3 regions of the Lysinibacillus sp. DFXJR4 genome follow, and region 1 is predicted to be linked to each of the others. Evidence: riboswitches for the same ligand, from Rfam matches in the RefSeq annotation. Region 1 holds a riboswitch; each other region holds the start of a gene.
The links. Region 1 has a riboswitch for cobalamin ahead of AC2CGN_RS13935 (hypothetical protein). Riboswitches for the same ligand answer to the same signal wherever they lie in the genome.
Positions count from the first base shown of each region.

Region 2: another riboswitch for cobalamin. It lies ahead of AC2CGN_RS09020 (DUF4430 domain-containing protein); the one in region 1 lies ahead of AC2CGN_RS13935 (hypothetical protein).
Region 3: another riboswitch for cobalamin. It lies ahead of AC2CGN_RS13155 (energy-coupling factor ABC transporter permease); the one in region 1 lies ahead of AC2CGN_RS13935 (hypothetical protein).

Region 1 covers NZ_JBXUNW010000006.1:1,526-8,165, reverse strand. The annotation lists gene AC2CGN_RS13945 (hypothetical protein) at 1-398, shown strand, start outside; gene AC2CGN_RS13940 (glutathione peroxidase) at 489-1,034, shown strand; cobalamin riboswitch at 1,111-1,307, shown strand; gene AC2CGN_RS13935 (hypothetical protein) at 1,565-2,104, shown strand; gene AC2CGN_RS13930 (ABC transporter substrate-binding protein) at 2,110-3,072, shown strand; gene AC2CGN_RS13925 (ABC transporter ATP-binding protein) at 3,556-4,494, shown strand; gene AC2CGN_RS13920 (ABC transporter permease) at 4,499-5,260, shown strand; gene AC2CGN_RS13915 (aminopeptidase) at 5,283-6,515, shown strand; gene AC2CGN_RS13910 (hypothetical protein) at 6,532-6,640, shown strand, end outside.
Region 2 covers NZ_JBXUNW010000002.1:198,466-205,105, forward strand. The annotation lists gene AC2CGN_RS09015 (acyltransferase family protein) at 1-490, shown strand, start outside; cobalamin riboswitch at 1,270-1,466, shown strand; gene AC2CGN_RS09020 (DUF4430 domain-containing protein) at 1,640-2,374, shown strand; gene AC2CGN_RS09025 (S-layer homology domain-containing protein) at 2,454-6,350, shown strand; gene AC2CGN_RS09030 (S-layer homology domain-containing protein) at 6,419-6,640, shown strand, end outside.
Region 3 covers NZ_JBXUNW010000005.1:99,022-105,661, reverse strand. The annotation lists gene AC2CGN_RS13180 (precorrin-8X methylmutase) at 1-71, opposite strand, end outside; gene cobK (precorrin-6A reductase) at 84-845, opposite strand; gene AC2CGN_RS13170 (sirohydrochlorin chelatase) at 842-1,750, opposite strand; gene cobJ (precorrin-3B C(17)-methyltransferase) at 1,765-3,435, opposite strand; gene AC2CGN_RS13160 ((2Fe-2S) ferredoxin domain-containing protein) at 3,441-3,812, opposite strand; cobalamin riboswitch at 3,950-4,132, opposite strand; cobalamin riboswitch at 4,380-4,564, shown strand; gene AC2CGN_RS13155 (energy-coupling factor ABC transporter permease) at 4,700-5,446, shown strand; gene AC2CGN_RS13150 (energy-coupling factor ABC transporter substrate-binding protein) at 5,448-5,720, shown strand; gene cbiQ (cobalt ECF transporter T component CbiQ) at 5,723-6,493, shown strand; gene AC2CGN_RS13140 (energy-coupling factor ABC transporter ATP-binding protein) at 6,493-6,640, shown strand, end outside.

The DNA.
Region 1 (6,640 bases):
ATAAAGATGGTCATATGCGCGCACTTGCAGCACAATTTTTATGCGCATTAGCAGCTAAAAGTGATCCAGAAGAAAGAGTATTGGAGGACTTTTTAAAGATTTGGGCTGTGACATATGATGAAAATACTGCAACGGCAAGAAATACTCTACAGGCCATCTGGAAAATAGGTTTAGCAGGGCAGGTACAACGGGATTTAGTTATTTCTTATTTGGCTAAAAGATTTCAGACATGTCTAGATGAAAAACATCCAACATTAATACGTTATGATATTGTAGTATCTTTTAAGAAATTATATGATGCTACGAATAATTCAAAGGTGCTAGACATTGTGAAACGTTTAATTGAGGAAGAGCAAGATATGAAATACAAAAAGAAATATAGGGCAGCCATTCGTTAAAAATAATGGAATGGCTTTTTTTAATGCAAATCCTTTTATGAATAGAAAAAAGTTTACTATAATATAGGAAAAAAGTAAGGGGATTCATACATGAGTATTTATAATTATTTAGTAAAGAAGCCGAACGGTGAGATTTTATCAATGGAGACCTATCGAGGAAAGACGCTGTTAATTGTCAACACAGCTAATCAATGTCGTTTTACATATCAGTTCGAAGACTTGCAAAAAATGTACGATAAATATGGCAAGGAAAACTTTGTTGTGTTAGGCTTTCCTTGCGATCAATTTGGAAATCAAAACCCTGAAGATGGTGAGCAAACTACACAACTTTGTCAGGTTAACTATGGTGTAACATTCCCGATTTTTGAGGTAGTGCAGGTCAATGGTGATGCAACACATCCACTGTTTAATTATTTAAAGCATGAGGTCGATTACCGCGCATTTGGAAAAGCAAGCATGCAGGAAAAAATGCTAGCAGAATCAATAGTTCAAATAGCACCTCGTTTTTTAGAAGGACGTAATATCCGCTGGAATTTTACAAAATTCTTAATCGATGCAAATGGTAAAACAGTAGAACGCTTTGAGCCTACTGATTCTCAGCTTGATATCGAGCAGGCTATTGAAAAAATACTATAAATTTCTAGTACAACTATAAAACTTTTATCTTTATAGTTTTTCATAATAATATGTGATAAACTGCTTTATAAGTGAATAGCTCTTGCAGGATAAGGGTACTAAGATAGTATAATCGGGAATTCGGTGAAAATCCGAAGCTGTTTCCGCAACTGTAAGTACAGGAATCATAATCGGAGACCACTGTCAATTTGATGGGAAGGTTTTATGACATACATTACATTAAGTGATGTACACTGTACAAGCCAGGAGACCGACCTTTATTTGAACGTATAAATACTCTTCGGAAGCTAGGAGGATATATGGCAAATACGTAGTCTCTTTCGTATCTATATACGATTCTAATTATGTTATTTTCGTCGTTCCTTACGAGTAGGAACGGCGTTTTTTATTTTAATTCAGCCCCTTATATGGGTAGGATAGAGGTTTTTTTTCCTATCAGTGGGCGTTTTATATGCCTTTGAATCAAGAAAAATCCAGACGCAATTACGTTGGGGCAAAATTGATTGTGTAAAGAAAGTGAGGATTTAGAGTTGAAAAAAGATGCGCGTTATTCTTGTTATCCATTTATGCGTGAAAAAGCATATACAGTGGATTTTGAAATACGAACAGATAGCCTTACTACACATATAGGTATGGCTTTGACAGCAGTAAAAAAAGAGGCAGTTGAGGTTGTTGCACAAGATCTCTATACAATCCTACCAATGGCCTACCATGTTAATGGCTCGGTTCGAGGTAAATTAGCGGTCAGTGAAGAGGATTTAGCATGGATAAGTGCTCGCTATGATTTTTATGTTAGTTATGTGAAAGAGGAGATTCAGAGCTTTGTATTACCTCAAGGAACAGAGGCTGCTACTGCATTACATGTATGTCGTAGTGAGGCAAAAAAATCTTATCGTATTTTGCATAAGGTATCTGACGAAAAGGAAGTACCGACAATTCTTTTTGATTATTTAGGACTACTAGCCAATGTATTTTTTGTGATGGCTGTTTATATGAATAAGCAAGCAGGGATTGCTGAAATTCCGTTTGTAAGCAAGTCATACCCTATGAAAAAGAAAAAAGGAGAATAAATAAAATGAAGAAAATGTTGAAGCTTCAATGGCTTTCAGTAATGATGCTGTCGCTCATATTAGTAGGTTGTGGTGCGAAGGATGAAGCAACTACTAAAGAAGATATTACTAAGGAAGATCAAATCGAAAAAGCAAGCTATAAAGTGAAGGATGACCGTGGTATAGAGGTTGAGTTTGATGAAGTACCTAAAACAATTATTTCATTACAACCAAGCAATACAGAAATTTTATTTGCTTTAGGTGTTGGCAATCAAATTGTTGGGGCAACTGACTATGATACGTATCCGGAAGAGGCACAAAAAATTGAACGTGTTTCTAATTCTGTTACGTTTAATAGTGAGCGTATTTTAGCTTTGAAGCCAGATGTGGTCATTGCTTATACAACAGGAAAAGATGAAGATAACTTAAATGCTCTAAAAAGTCTTGAAGATGCAGGTGTAAAAGTATTTGCCATTCAATCTGCAGCTTCATTTGATGATGTATATGAAGATATTGAACAGATAGCAACGGTTATGGGAATTGAAGATAAAGGTGCAAAATTAAACGAGGATATAAAATCAAAAATTGCTGAGGTACAAGCAAAAGTTAAAGATGTAAAAGCACCAAAAAATATCTACTTAGAAATTAGCCCAAAACCAGACATCTATACAGCGGGCTCTGGTACATTCCAACAAGAAATTCTAAATATTGCCAATGTAAGCAATGTATTTGCTGAACTCCAAGGCTGGAAAAAAGTAACCGAAGAAGATGTTATTGCGAAAAATCCAGAAGTTATTTTAACTACGGTAGGCTATACAAAAGACCCAGAAGCAGAAATTCTTACGCGTGATGGGTGGAATTCTATCACAGCTATTCAAAACAAAGCAGTTTATTATATAGATAATGATATTACAAACCGCCCTGGCCCTCGTATTGGTGAAGCTGTTGAGCTAGTAGCAAAGGCTGTTTATCCTGAATTATTTAAATAAAACACAAAACCTGCAAGCTGTCCAAAATAAGGGCAGCTTTTTTGTATTTTTTAACCTAATTTTAACCTTCAGATTGTATTTTGAAGGAGAGGGTTTTTTAACTTCTTTCAGCAGAAGTCTCCCACCTCTATAGGTGGTGAGATGAATGCGAATTTAAGCTACTTTTCAGAGGGTGTCCAAACACCTGCTGAAAGAAGTTAAAGCCTCCGGCGGATGTCACGGAATCGAAAAGGAGTTCTTTGTGTAAACACAATGCCGATTCCAGACACAATTATACCGAGGCATAATTGATCACGAAAATCTGTGATTGACCTTCTTATTTCTTCAATAGAATGTGAGGTGAATAGTAATGATGTTTCCACCACCATCATTTCCCACTCGTACGGGCGATAAATTACCTACAGGTAGATAATTTGTTTAAAGGTCTGGCTTATAAAGCCAGGCCTCAATCTTTTAAAATTTTAACAGGGAAGGCTGTTTAATATGCTTGAACCAGTGTATGAGTTAGAAGATGTAACTTTCTACTACAAAAAAGGAAGGTACAAAGCTAATGATGGCATTTCACTGACCATATATAAAGGAGAAATCATTGGAATTCTAGGACCAAATGGTGCAGGAAAAACAACATTGATAAAGCAGATGATTGGTCACTTAGCACCTACAGTAGGATCAGTGAAATTTCAGCGACAGGAAGTGTCTAGAAATACAAAGGATGTCGTTAAGCAAATCGCTTATTATTCACAAGAGACTTTTGCTTTATCATTTTTAAAAACATGGGAAGCCATTTATTTTACGGGAAGGTTAAAGGGGTTATCTAAAAAAGAAGCAAAGCAGCAGACGGATAACATCCTGCTACGTTTAGGAATGGAGGCATATCGAAATAAATTGGTATCTAAACTTTCTGGAGGGCAAAGAAGACTTATTAGCCTAGGAACGACTTTGATTGGGCAGGCATCAGTCATAATTCTAGATGAACCTACAAATGAGCTAGATCCATTAAAGCGGAAATTAGTATGGGAAATTATCCGTGAGCTTAATTACAAGGGTACAACGATTATTTTAGTGACTCACAATATTTTAGAAGCAGAAAAAGTTGTACATCGTGTAGCTGTTATAGATAACGGAAAGCTTTTAGCAATTGACCATGTAGAAAAACTGAAGAGAAGGGTGGATCAAAGAATGCGTTTAGAAATTTATGCGCATGAAGCTTCTTTTCAAAAGATCCAAGATCGCCTTGAGGGTTTTGGAAAAGTTGAATTAGTGGAGGATGCTAAGCTCACAATGCTTATAGAAAAACATTCTATTCGTCCTGTTATTGATTTGATACAAGACGAGGCATTGAACATTAGCCAATATTCACTGCTACCGCCAAGCTTAGAGGATGTCTATTCTATGCTTCAAGAGCAACAGAGGAGTGAATAGCAAAATGAGAATAATACATCCCTTCACTCAAATTTTTATTGAATTGTTTATCCTCTTTCGAATCCAAATCGCTATTGTACGACATCAATTATGGTGGATTATCGCTATGTCTGCAATATTTCCTGTGGTTACCTTGATTTTCTTAAATTTTCTATTAGGGGATTCAAGTCAAGACCAGTTGGCACGATTAATTATCGGAAATATGGTTTTTAGTATTCTGCTGATGGGGATGAATATTTTAGGACAAGATATTTCCTATCAAAAATTTGGAGGCTATTTTACATATTACGCATCACTTCCCATCCGTAAAGTTAATTTCATACTATCCTTATTATTTTATGGCATTTTAACCTCTCTACCATCCTTTATTATCGTATTTATTTTAGGTCAGCGTCTATATGAGGTGAGTCTTCATTTTGAGTGGATTCTGCTACCAGTAGCACTATTGGCAATCTTTAGTGTAGTAGGTATAGGCGTTTTAATGGGTTTTTTATCGCCAAATCCGCAATTCACAAATATTGTCGCTCAATTTTTACTGATGTTTGTTACTTTTTTAACACCAGTTATGATAAAAATAACTGACCTTCCAATTATTCTCCAATGGATTTCCTATGTGCTACCAACAACATATGTAGCAAATATCCTCCATGAAATGCTTACTGTAGGGTGGACAGCATCTTTATTTAAAGAAGTGTTTATTTTAATTATTTTTTCATGCATTTCCTATCTATTGATAAGTAAAAAGATACATTGGCGTGTTCAATAAATAAGAGGGAGTGAAACAAAAAATGAAAACTTTTGAAAATAAAGTAGAAGAGTATGCGAAGTTAGTCATAAAAGTGGGAATAAATATTCAACAAGGGCAGACATTAGTAATATCTGCATCTATTGCTGCTGCTGATTTTGTAAGAAGAATTTGTCGATATGCTTATCTCAATGGGGCACATTTTGTATATATTAAATGGATAGATGAAGAGCTCGCTCGCATTGAATATGAATTAATGTCAGAGCAGGGGTTGGAGTATACACCAGATTGGCTTGTGAAAGGATATGAAGAGATGGCTAGTGATGGTGCTGCCTTTCTTTATATTATTTCCCCCCATCTACAAAACATGGAGGGAATTGATCCAATTAAGACCGAAAAAGCTGAATATGCTTCTGCCATTGCTTTCCGTTCCTTTACCAAAAAATTGACTAGCATGCAAGTTAGCTGGACTGTTATTGCTTATCCAACGGAGAAATGGGCAGAGTCTATCTTTCCATATATGGTGCCAAAGGAAGGACTAAAGCAGCTATGGGAGGAATTTTTTAAGATAATGAAATTGGATGCTGAAAATCCAATAGCAGCATGGGAGCAACATATAGAAGGATTAAATAAAAGGGCAGCACTATTAAACGATGAGCGCTTTCGCTATTTACATTTTATCAGTGAAGGCACAGACTTAAAAATCGAATTACCAAACAATCATCATTGGCTGAATGGCTTAGAAACAAATGACAATGGAACCCCATTTATTTGCAATATGCCAACAGAAGAGATTTATACAACACCACTTAAAACGGGCGTTAATGGAATAGTTAAAAATACAAAGCCATTAGTTTATGAGGGGCATGTAATTGATGATTTTACCCTTACTTTTAAATACGGGAAGATAGTTGATTGCAGTGCTAAAAAAGGTCTGAATGCGTTAAAAGGTATTTTGAGCATGGATGAGGGCGCAAAATATATTGGTGAGGTTGCATTAGTACCTCATGACTCTGTTATTTCAGCAAGTAATCTACTATTTTACCATACTTTATTTGATGAAAATGCGTCCTGTCATTTAGCGATTGGGCATGGATATATTTCAGGCTTAAAGGAGGGAAATAGAGTAGATCGTGAAAACAGTATTAATTCTAGTATAATCCATGTAGATTTTATGATTGGCTCCGAATACCTACAAGTGAATGGTGTGCGTGAGGACGGCACTGTGGAACCAATTTTAATAGATGGAAAATGGGCAGCTAAGTTTCTCAATTAGAAGGAGGGTGAGATGAATGCATATAATGAAATGTAGAACAGAAGAGGATTTTGAAAAGTTTGCGATTTTCTTTTTACAAAATAGAAATATGTTTGATGATATGTATCCCATTTTGGAGACTTTGG
Region 2 (6,640 bases), on a different contig from region 1:
TGAGACAGAAGTTCATGAATCATATAGTGGAATATTAGCTATTGGCGATTCTGTAATGATAGATATTGCTCCGAGCTTACATAATATCTACCCCAGCATTACGATAGATGCAAAGATTGGTCGCCAAGTTTCACAAGCGGTTAAATTAGCTCCTAATTATGCAAGCTTTAATCAACCAGATAAAGCAGTCATCATTCAGCTTGGAACAAACGGGTATTTTACCAATACACAAATCGATACCCTTTTAAAGGCTTTTTCCAATGCTGATATTTATTTAGTAAATACGCGTGTACCACGTTCTTGGGAGGGGAAAGTCAATCAAGCATTGCAACAGAAAGCACAGGAATATGAAAATATTACTTTAATTGATTGGCATGCAACTGCAATTAACCATCCTGAGTTTTTCGCTCCAGACGGCGTACATTTAGAGCAAAAGGGGATTGCTTCTTTAACAAATCTAATTCAACAAGCTATAGATGCGATTCATTGATTCGTATAAAAATCATAAATAGCCGGCAACATTTTAAATGAGATAACTTTTTTACAAATATTTAAGTATGGTTGAAACCTTTTTAATGGTTGCCCGTATTACTAGTATACATTTTTAATGAATTGCACTTAAAAAGGAGAAAAACATTTTTGAACTATTGAACAAAACAATTACTTTTTGTCATGTACTTAATTACGATTGCTGATGCATACTACTCAACATTACTGATTGAACCAAAAGCGCCCCCACAGCATCAGACGATTAAAGCATCTGCAATGACAACCATTCAAGTACGGTAGCAAACCTTATAAAAAGAAACAAACAGCAAAAAGCCTGAAGACTTCTATACTTCAGCCTATCAAGCAATTGCTGCAGAGTACTAAGAATACAAAAGAAAAAATTTATAAAGCTAAGATGGATAGATTAAGTGAAAGACACAGCTATATACGGGACTCACCGCTTATTATTTATCACAATCACCGTATACGTTGCTGAAAACAGATGAAACAAAAAGCTGCCATTAACTGTGCAGCTTTTTGTTTTGCTTAATATTTAAATGGATAAACCCTTTTTGGATATGATTTGCCCGCTCACTCTCTATTATACGATTTATATTATCTATCTATTTGTGTTATCATTTTGCTTTTTAATAGGCATAGTAATATTGATACTAGACGTTTACTTCCTCTTTTAAAGCTTACTACTTCTATAAAGCATAATTCTTTTTGTTAAACTATTTTGAAAAATAGAAATATATGCTAGAATTAACATTAAGTGAATAACAATTGCAGTATAAAGGTGCTCTTTTAAGAGCTTAATAGGGAATTCGGTTTAAAGCCGAAGCTGTTTCCGCAACTGTAAGTGTAGATGACTACAGAAAATACCACTGTCGAACAAGGAAAAATGCCTTCAGTAGATGGGAAGGTTCTGAATAGGATACACGAGCCAGGAGACCTGCCTTTATTCCATCGTATTAACTCTCTTCGGAAGCTAGGAGAACTTACGGCAAATAGACGGACAGGCAAACTACGTTTTTGCGCCTTTTTTCTGTTTTCCATTAGATGCTTCCCCATTTTGGAGAAGCATCTTTTTATTTTCGAGTTAATTGCAAAAACATTCACGAAATAATAAAAATAGGAGGTTTTACAAATGGTTCGTTTCAAAAAATGGTGGCATTTAGTGTTAGTCCTACTTTTAGCATTTTCGCTCGTAACACCATCAGCCAGTGCAGCAGTATTACAGCCTGTAAGTCAAGAAGCACAATCAGCAGATTTTGATGTTCAGTTATCAGTAAAAGGTTTATGCGGTACTGGTTCATGCCATGAAATTTTAGAAGGAACAACAGTAAATGTTCAAGAAGGGACAACTGCACTAGAGCTTGTAGAGCAAGTATTAGATGCCGAGGGTATTCCTTATGTAGTAGTTTCTACTCAATATGGTCCATATCTTCAATCAATTGATGGACTTGCGGCAGGCAGTTTAAATGGTTGGGATGGCTGGGTCTACACTGTAAATGGATATAGCCCCAATTTTGGATTAGCTGAATATCAATTACAGGCTGATGATGTCGTTCATATTTATTACACTACATGGGCTAAATTAGAAACAGCAAGTGTAATTGCAGTAAATGATAACAATCCATCCGTTACGGTAAATTTAACTGGTGATTTATTTACGACACCAAACGGCTCTAATTTAGCAAACTGGACAATTAACACAGGGACAACAGCATTAACAGCTCAGTCAGTTACTATGAATGCAAACCAACAAGTTGTTATTACATTTGCAGGTCAAGCACAAGCAGGTACTATTACCATTACAGCCTCTGCTAATGCTTTATTCGGTAGTTCAGCAAGTGAGCCACTTGAAGTAAAAGTACAATAGCTAGATAAATGGATACTGACAAGATGAATTAATTCAGCTTGTCAGTATTTAATTATTTATAAAGGAAGTGAGTGTTTATATGACTATATGGAAAAAGCAGCTACATATAGCAGTTATTTTTATTTTAATCGTATCGCTATTTTCTCCAGTCACTGCAATTAAGGCACAGCATTTTGAAGGGGATTTACTCGATCCTACTCCAAACATCAATGATATTGAACCCGATGATTCAGAAGAGCAGGATAATGCTACAAAGTCTAAGAATGAAATAGATGTAGAGGATTTAACAGAACAGGAAAAAGCACCGCATACAGATGAAGAAGCTGAATTAGATGATCTTATACCATTAGAAGATGCAGCGGAACTAGCTCCATTAGTAGAGAATGCGCCCGTTGCAATTAGCGATATTCAGCTAAACACTGAGGAACCTTTACTATTATTAGTAGGAGAAACATTTCAACTTACTGCCACTAACGCAACAACAGATGATAGTGCCACAGTTACATGGTCTTCAAGCAACTCTGGAATTGCAACAGTTGACACAAATGGGAGCGTAATAGCTCAGGCAATTGGAGAGACAGTCATTACCGCCCAATTAGATGGTGGATCTAAAACAGTTATTGTATATGTTATTTCACCCGAAGCACGGAAGGCAATAGATTTTATTATCGCCCTACCTACAATCGAAAGAGCCGATGAAGCAACCTATCAGCTATTACAGCAAGCACGAGTACTAGATAGTAAAGTAAAAGCTCCGGCTCGTACTCTTTTAATCTCCGATAATAAACTACCTTATTTTTTTCAGTTACTAGAAAAAGAAATTGCCTATTTTAGATATTATATGCAAGATCCTAGCAACGCTTTACCTGCACCTGAAGATATAAACTTTTTAAGTGATGAATTGGATATGAAGTTAGATGCAGTTCGTGAAAGATATAATTCCCTGATTAAAACATCTGGTTATCGAGATCTAAAAAAAATAACAGATCCAGCAGATATACTAGTATTTAATCAAGAACTTGCAGCAAGACAAGTTAAATATGTATTTCTTGTTATCGATGCGCTTCCTAAATTAGAAGATTTAACAATTGATTTAGCCATAAAAGAGCAACTCGATCATGCAAGAAAAAAATATGCTGCTATACCAACAGCAGAACAAAAAAAAGTAGCCAATAAGGAAGACCTTTTTGCAAAAGAAGTTCGATATGTTGAACTGTTAATTGATGCTATTGATATAAATAGCCCATTAGCAGAAGAACAATTAAAAACTGCAAAAGACGCTTTGAAAAAGTTAGCTAATCCAAACAATATACCTGGTGCCTCCAAAGGAGTATCAAACTATAACGACCTCCTTGAAAAGGAGAAAATGATTAATGCAGAGGATGATATTAAACAGGTTATCGAAAAAATTAATGCACTTCCTACTGTAGAGGCACTTACTTGGGCAGACCAATTAAAAGTTCTTGAAGCACAGCAAGCTTATGATAAGCTATTACCTGCACATCAAAGCAGAGTAACAAATTATACCCAACTAGAAGCTTTACAAAAGCGCTTAGTTGAACTACAACCGACAACAGTTGAAATATACAATGCTGTTGCGAACTACTTGACGTCAGGTTCATATGAGCCCGTTTATGGCTCTGAATGGACTATTTTAACATTAGCTCGTGGTGATCATACTGCAAAATATGCAACTTATTATGATAAATATTATCGCAATCTCGTTAATCATGTAAAAGCAACAAATGGGGAAATAGGCACTCAAGCAACAGACTGGGCTCGAGTTATAATTGCTCTCACAGCAATTGGGAAAGATCCGAGAGATGTAGCTGGCTATAATCTAGTTGAAAAGTTATCAGATTTGAGTTTTGCTACAAGCCCTGGTGTCAACTCGTCTATCTTTTCATTAATTGCACTGGATACTTGGGGATTTGAATTACCTAAAACTGCGACAACAACACGTGATAAACTAATTCAGAATATTTTATCAAAGGAAATAAAAAATGGTGGCGGATTTGCATGGAGCGGTACTGATCCTGATCCTGATATGATAGGGATGGTACTTCAAGCATTAGCACCATATCAAAGTAATCCACAAGTAAAGGCTGTAACTGATCGCTCAATCGCTCAATTAGTAGCTATCCAAACCGCTAAAGGTGGCTATATTTCGACAGCGGGCAGCCCGGAAGCTGCTGAAAGCGCTGCCCAAGTTATAACAGCACTTGTTAGCTTAGGCATTGATGCAAATAAAGATAAACGATTCGATAAAGTGATTGCTAATATTATGACATTTAGCTCTGGTGACGGTGGCTTTAAACATGTTCAAAGCCAAACAAAAGCAGATGGTATGGCGACAGTTCAAGTTGGCTATACTCTAGCAGCTTACAACCGTCTTTTAAGCGGACAAACACCGCTCTATAATATGTCAGACACGAAAAACAAGCCGACTAAGCCTGGTGGCGAGGATGGTAGTGATGATGATGAGCCTTCCTCTCCTGGTAACAATTGTAATCAGCCATCCGTTCCTGCTGAAAAAGAGGAAATTGGCTATACAACATTTTCCATTCAAATTTCATCTTCTGAAGTACCATTAAAAACAACAACAACAAAATTATTTACTGGTGAAACCGTTTTTGACGTTTTGCAAAGAGTAGCTGCTGAAAATGGTGTAGCATTAAGCTATCGTCAAACAGAATACGGAACATATATTGACGGAATTGCAGGTGTTTATGAATTTGATCGTGGCCCTTTAAGCGGTTGGATGTACCGTGTAAATGGCGTATTCCCTTCATTTTCAGCGGCGAATTACACATTGTCTCCAAACGACACCGTTGAATGGATTTACACGCTTGACTTAGGAAAAGATATTGGCGGTTATGTTGAAGATGTAGAGAAAACACCTGAAAAGGGCAAAGACATCTTAGATGAAAAAAATAAGGAAGAAGAAAAAGAAACAACGGACAAGGAAGAAAATAAAGACAATAAAGTGATCGAAGAAAACGAAGTAAATTCTAAAAATGATAAAGCAGAGATAGCATTAACACTTGATGATATTCAAAAACATCTTAAAAATCAAAGTAAAACAATTGTGGTTCAAGATGAAAAAGGCAACCAAATAGACATTTCAATATCTGCTCTATCAGACATTGAACTTGCAAAAAATGAAAAAATTATTGCCTCTATGACAACAAATGCAGAAGGCAACCAATTTACTGTTAGCTTTGCCATAGAAGCTACTAACGGTAGATTAAAACCACTTTCAATAAAGCAAGATTACTTAAAGGTTACTTTAGCTGCTTTCGAAGTAAAATCTAACACTGTTGTTCTACAGCTTGTTGGTGATGAATACAAGCCAGTACCACATAAAATTGTGAACGGCAAAATAGTTCTGTTCTTAAAAGGAAGTGGCACATTTATAGTAACTGAAAGAACAGTCACATTTAATGATATTGCACATTTAGCAAACAAAGAAGAAATCGAATTTTTAGCGAGTCGTTCTGTCATTCAAGGCACAACTCCCGAAACTTTTGAGCCAAATAAACCAATTACTCGTGCACAATTTGCAGTATTAATTAGCCGTGCACTTGGATTACAAGCAACAGGAGAAAATCCATTCAGTGATACTGACGGCAAATGGTATGCAAAGGATATCCAAGCTCTGTACGAAGCAGGTATTACGAAGGGTACAACGGCCTCAACATTTAATCCGGAGGCACCAATTACACGTCAGCAAGGCGCAGCATTTATGGCACGAATCTTAGAATATCTAAATGCCGATGTGAAAGCAAAGGGAGAGGTTTATTACAATGATTCTAGCAAAATTAGTGCTGAGTACTTACCTTATATCAAGCTATTAAATAGTCTGGATATTATGACAGGAAAACCGGATGGCTCATTTGATCCAGGTGCTTCGTTAACACGAGGGCAAACAGCGAAGATTCTAAAACGTACGTTAAATATCGCAGACATTATGTAATCATCCGTACTAACCTAAGCGCTTACGCTTTTGGGTTAGTCCCTTTTTATAGAATGGAGGTTGTTCAAATGAAACAAAGATTATCATTGCTGATCATGCTACTTGCGCTGTTGCTTATTGCGGTTCCAGTTTCTGCACAGCAGGTATCAACGGCAGAGGCGTATCAGACTACAGGGCAGTTTATCGTAAATAAAGCACCAAACCCTTCTTTTGGTGATGAGTGGTTTATTATTGCCCTTGCACGTGGTGAATATAATGTTTCGAAAGACTATTACGCTAAATATTATGAT
Region 3 (6,640 bases), on a different contig from region 1:
ATTGAAAAACTGTAATCGTAAATTTTATCCGGATCTACCGTTAAAGGTTTGAAATCTGTTTTAAAATCCATCTGAATTGCCTCCTAAAGTGTGTGTTGTACTGCCTGTAGTACTTCTGTAAATGTAGAATATTGCTGGCCATACTTTATATTTGGTCTTGCAATTAATATTGTCTCAATGCCACATGCAAGTGCTGCCTCTAGCTTTTCATCCACTGAGCCAACCTTGCCACTTTCCTTCGTAATCATCAAGGTCACATCATATTGACGAAAGAGTGCTTCGTTTAATTCCTTTGAAAAGGGTCCCTGTATAGCGACTATGTCCCTTTGTGCCACACCAAGTGCCTCACATTTCTCCATGTTATCGAGTCTAGGTAGCATACGTGCAATCACTCTTGTATTCTCCAGACCATGTAAAACCTTCGTAAATGTCGCAAGCGTTTTACTGCCTGTTGTTAGCATTATGACACCACGTTTTTCTGCTGCTAAGTGAGCAGCCTCCTCATAATCTTTTACTACTGTTATAAGAGGATGAGAATAATGTTCATGCGCGCGTTCATAGCGAATATATGGTATATTTGCTTGCTCCGCTGCTGCCATGGCATTTTTTGAAGCTTCCTCAGCAAAAGGATGAGAGGCATCTACAACTAAACGATAGCCTTGTTCTGTCATAATTGCTGCCATTTCCTCAGCTGTTAACCGTCCAACTAAATGAGGTAGACCCACCTCAGCAAGGCTAGAGGCTGCAGACTCAGTAACAACTGTTGCTGTTACCTGATAGCCTGCTGACTGTATTTCAAGAGCTAAGTTTCTGGCATCACTTGTCCCTGCTAACATGAAAATCATTTCACAGACTCCTCTTCATGGTGGTGGTCATGTTCGTGATGATGATCATGGTGGTCGTGATCATGGTCGTGGTCATGATGGTGATGATGATGCGCATGACCATGCACTGCTGCATAAGCTCGATAGTTTTCTAAATCCTGCATACCTGTTGATGTCCCATTTACAGCCTGCTCAATACGCTCAAGTAGCACATTTTGCAAGCGTTCATGATACCCAAAATAGTCAGCAATTTGAATATCACACTCTGGAAATTTGTCGTTAAATTGTTGACACATACCATTCATGCGTTCCATTAGGATACCCGTGAATAAAAAGTATGGAAGCATAATGATCTTTTTAGCACCTAGCTTAACACAGCGCTCAATTCCCTCTTCGACACGAGGATCCGTTACCCCCATAAAGGCACTTTCTACATATTTCACAGGCAATTTTTCCCACAGCAGACGTGTAATTTTATAAAAGTCTCCATTTGCATATGGGTCACTGCCGCCTCGTGCAATTAATAATATAGCTGTATCCTGTTGCTCCTCTTCAGCATTGAAGCCGATTTCAGCTAAACGATCCTCTAAAATTGCAAATATCTCTTCATGGACACCGATTGTTTGACCATATGTGAATGTAATATGTGGATAATGTTCTCGCGCATGCTCAATTTCTGCCGGAATATGTAGCTTTGAATGTCCAGCATGAAGAAGAATGATTGGAATCACATGCACCTCTGTTGCACCCTTCTTGACACAGTTTGTTATACCCTCTTCAATGTTTGGAGAAGCAAACTCCAAGAAACACGTTTCTACTAAGAAGCTATCATCAATACGAGGTGCCATTTGCTCGATAAATGTACGCACCTCATCATTTCCTGCTGCTAAACGGCTCCCGTGGCCGACAAATAAAATTGCTTTCATCTCATTACTCCTCACTAGTCACCGCATGGAGCGGGCTCTACTTTTATTTTTGAAGACATGTCCTGATACGTAAAATGTAGAATCTTTTTCACACGCTTAAAATACTTAAACAAACGTTCATTTGGATGGGCATTTGCTTTATACTCTTCGATGATGTCCGTAATGAGCGGAATAAGTTGTTCAGGCTCTAGTCCCTCTACAACTGGCTGTGCAGCATGCGCTGTACGACCAACTGGCTTTGCCCCAATAAAAACATCGAACTTACTTTTACGATAAACGATGCCAATATCATCAAATACTGCTCGATAGCATGCCATACCACAGCCATTAAAGCCAATATTCAACGTTTTCGGTAAAGACATTCCGCCAAGCTGCTTCTGAATCTCCTCGGCATATGGAATCGAATCAGCCTTTTCCCCATAACAGAAGTCACAAGCCTTTAATGATAGTACATCCCCAATCGGAGCCAGTAAGAATCCAACCTCACGTAGCTTTGCTGTAATTTTTTCTGGCCCCGTTGTTGGAATTTTTAAATGGATTTGATGGTCTGGCGTGTATTCCATCGTTCCATCCTCCCCGACAACCTCTGCTAGCGTCATCATCTGTTGCGGGGTGAAAAATTTATTGGCTACTCCTGGGCTCACAGCTAACTCAAAGATAGATTCGATTTTTTGTTGCACAAGCTTGGGTGTTGCCTTTACCTCACTTGTTCCGTTGACCATCGCTAAGGCTGCTGTCGCCATCTCAAGTGAAGTTTTTTTTTGTTTCGGATTAGGAGAAATGGCTAAACTGGGTTCGATGCGATTAGCGTTGGGATCTGCCGCAAAGTCATTGCGTGCCTTCCCTGTTTCTTGATTCATTGCCCATGGTTCATTTTCTTCCCTTAAACGTTGGTGTGGACGTAATGGCTGCTTCTCCTCTCCAAGTGTGTATTTACGCTGATAGCCACGTGGTGTAATCATTTTATTATCATAGAAAAATGTTGATGAATTTCCGATAATAACCGTTGTCAGCATCCCAATATCATGCTCTAGCATTTCTGCTAAAGTTGTCATGGTAACCTCCTGACGGTCACGATAAGCGCTTTTAACAAGTCCCACTGGTGTATCAGGTGAACGATATTCTAATAAAATTCGTTGGGCCTCCACAATTTGTCTTGTACGTCGACCACTTTTTGGGTTATACAGTGCAATCACAAAATCCGCCATCGCTGCTGCTTCCACACGCTTCGCAATTAAATTCCAGGGTGTTAGGTGGTCACTTAAACTAATCGTACAAGCATCATGCATAATTGGCGCTCCTAGTAAACTTGCACATGAGTTGATAGCAGAAATACCTGGAACAATTTCTACCTCTACACCAGTTGCCTCCGTCCAACCAAGCTCGATTAATACCTCATACACTAAACCTGCCATTCCATATACACCAGAATCACCGCTGGAAATAACGGAAACAATATTCCCAGCCTCTGCTTGGCGTACCGCTTCCTGTGCACGAGATACTTCCTCCGTCATACCCGTACTAACAATGGATTTTGCATTCACTAAGTCCTGAATTAGCTCTACATATGTTTTATAGCCTATGATCATATCACTCTGTTGTAATGCCTCTACAGCCCGATGTGTAATATGATTAAAATCACCAGGCCCAAAGCCAACTACAAAAATCTTTCCTTTTTGCGCCATTTTTGTTACCCCTCTTTCACCTTTTCGATGCCTTTAATGGCTGTTGTTTGTGCTGTGCGCTGTAATGTGCCCTCACGAAGCGTAAAAACATGTTCATGGTGCAGTGACTCATGATGTAAATCCTGCACAAGTGCCCTCGCATGTTCAGTTGTTGGCACACGGTACCAATTCCCTTGCGGATAAGCAATGACAACACATGCATCCTTACATCTGCCATTACAACGTGTCCGGGTTGTATGTATTTTTTTATCAAGTGCCTGCAACTGTATCTCATCACGAATGGCTTGCGTAATTTCCTCTGCTTCTTTTTTCATACAGCTACTGCCATTGCAAATAAAAAGATGTGTCTGCATCCCCTCTAAATTCCAAGTAGTCATCGTTGTTCTCCCCTCAATACGTTTAGGAACAAGAAAAACCTTTACTCTAATCGAAGAGTAAAGGTTTTGTAGAAGCCAAATAAAGTCGAATAAGATAGGTATTCGCCTTTGCTTCAACTTCTCCCTCCGAAAAGTTTGCATGCATCATTCCATAAGCAGGTTTCCTGACTTAAGCTTCCATTTACTTTCGCGCCTTCCCAAGTTTGCACTAGTGGCATTTGCGATTTCATCAGCTATTACAGTAGCGGGGGCTGTATTGGACTTTCACCAATTTCCCTATTATCTTGAAAATATTCAAGCACTTATGTATGTTTTTATATCAAATTTGTATGTTTAACATGAATTTAAAACTGTCTCTATCATATCTTAAAATTTTAAAATTTCAATATTTCTCTCTAAAATTGTGACATTTTCATTAAAATTTCATCAAAAAATTCGTAGAAAAAAGAAAAATTTCTCTTTTATTTTATCAGAATTTTCTAGATTGTACCTCAATTTTAAAAATTTTTTTCTAAAAAAAGATAGCATCATGATGGAAAATTATGTTACACTTTGTCGTGAAATCTCACAACTTCATCTTTTTTCGGTGCGAAGTGCTTATCATTTCGCTTAAAAGGGAAGCCGGTTCAAGTCCGGCGCGGTCCCGCCACTGTACTAGGGAGTTTTATAGAGAATGTCACTGTCCAACGGATGGGAAGGCCTATAAAATGAGGAACTAAAGCCAGGAGACCTGCCGAAAAGAATGTGAACGTTTCAACCTACGAGGATAGGTGTGCGGCTTAGTAGAATCGAATTCTATTTGTTTTAGCTATGCACTTTTCCCTAAGGAGAAGTGTTTTTTATTTTTCGCACGCTAATTCAAAAACTATATGTAAGGAGGAGAAATTTTGAAATTCTCAGGCTGGAAGCTTAGTTATTTCTTATTGGCATTTTTATTTGTGCCAAATCGTGCATTCGCCATGCATATAATGGAGGGCTTTTTACCAATTGAATGGGCCATTTTCTGGTGGGTTGTATCTATTCCATTTATTATTTTAGGATTACGTTCAATTCGTAAAACGATCGATGCAAACCCTGAAACTAAAATGATTTTAGGACTATCAGGTGCCTTTGCCTTCGTCTTATCAGCATTAAAAATTCCGTCAGTAACTGGAAGCTGCTCGCATCCAACAGGAGTTGGACTTGGTACAGTTCTTTTTGGTCCATTAGCAATGAGTGTAATCGGAACAATTGTATTATTATTCCAAGCTTTACTTTTAGCGCATGGAGGGCTTACAACTTTAGGAGCAAATGCCTTTTCTATGGCAGTAGTTGGTCCAATTATTGCTTATTATGTATTTAAAGGCTCTCAAAAAATGGGTCTTTCATTTTCTGTAGCTGTGTTTTTAGCTGCTATGCTCGGTGACTTAGGTACATATATTGTCACTTCTGTTCAATTAGCTCTTGCTTTTCCTTCTGAGGTTGGTGGCTTTATGGCGTCATTCACAAAATTTGCAGGTATTTTTGCATTAACACAAATCCCTCTTGCTGTTAGTGAAGGGATTTTAACCGTAGTTGTGATGAACTTCTTGAAAAAATACAATGTGAGCGAATTAAAAGCATTACGTGTTTTTTCAACAAAGGAGGCACATTAGAATGAAAAAAAACTTATTACTGCTAGCTATCGTTGTGTTATTAGCAATTATCCCTCTATTCATTCAAAAGGGTGCAGAATTCGAAGGTGCAGATGGTGAAGCAGAGGCAGCAATCGGGGAAATAAATGCTGACTACGAACCATGGTTTGAAAGCATATGGGAACCACCAAGTGGAGAAATTGAAAGCCTATTATTTGCACTACAAGCTGCAATAGGTGCTGGATTTATCGGATACTTTATTGGCTTAATGCGCGGCAAACATAAAGAAGGTTAAGTATGTTACTCATTGATAAGTATGCATATATGAATAAGCTAGCGTCTGTTCATCCGCTAGAAAAAATGTTGTTTTCTTTTGGACTATTATTATTGTCGCTTATCATGAGAGATGAACGAATTTCACTCATTACATTTATTGTAATGAGTGCTTTTATCATTATAGGCGCTAAAATCCCTGTGAAATATTATTTAAAACTATTATTGTTACCCGGATTTTTTTTACTATCTAGCTTACTATCTATTCTAATTTCAATAGCTCCGGCGGCTAACGAATTACCTGCACATATTTGGGCATTTTCTTTCAATGATTGGACAATTTTTGTTGGCAATGCAAGCTTAGTTACAGCAAAGCAACTTTTTTTCATCGTTCTTGGCAGTGTCAGTTGTTTATATTTTTTAATCCTAACAACATCTGTACAGTCTATTTGTCATGTGTTACGACAATGTAGAATTCCTGCCTTGTTTGTTGAACTAGTGGAATTAACATACCGATTTATTTTTATTTTTTTAGACAGTATGCAAAAAATTCATCTTGCTCAGCAGGCACGACTTGGTTATCATTCACCTGCCCAGTGGCTACGCTCTATATCTATGCTTATTGCTGCATTATTTGCTGAAATGTTCCAACGAAGCCGCGAACTTAATAATGCCATGCAAGCACGAGGTGGCGAAACGGTCTATTGGCAGGAAAATGCAACCTATAGCATGAAAAACTGGCTAGGTATTGCAGCTATCTTACTATTCCTCATCGTGTACGGAGGGTTTTTCTAATGACGACAGACTTTTACTTTGAACTAAATCAGCTTTCTTATGCCTATGCAGATGGAACACATGCCCTAACAGATATTACACTCCAAATTCCGAAGGGCAAAAAAATTGCCTTACTTGGTCATAATGGAGCGGGAAAATCTACATTAT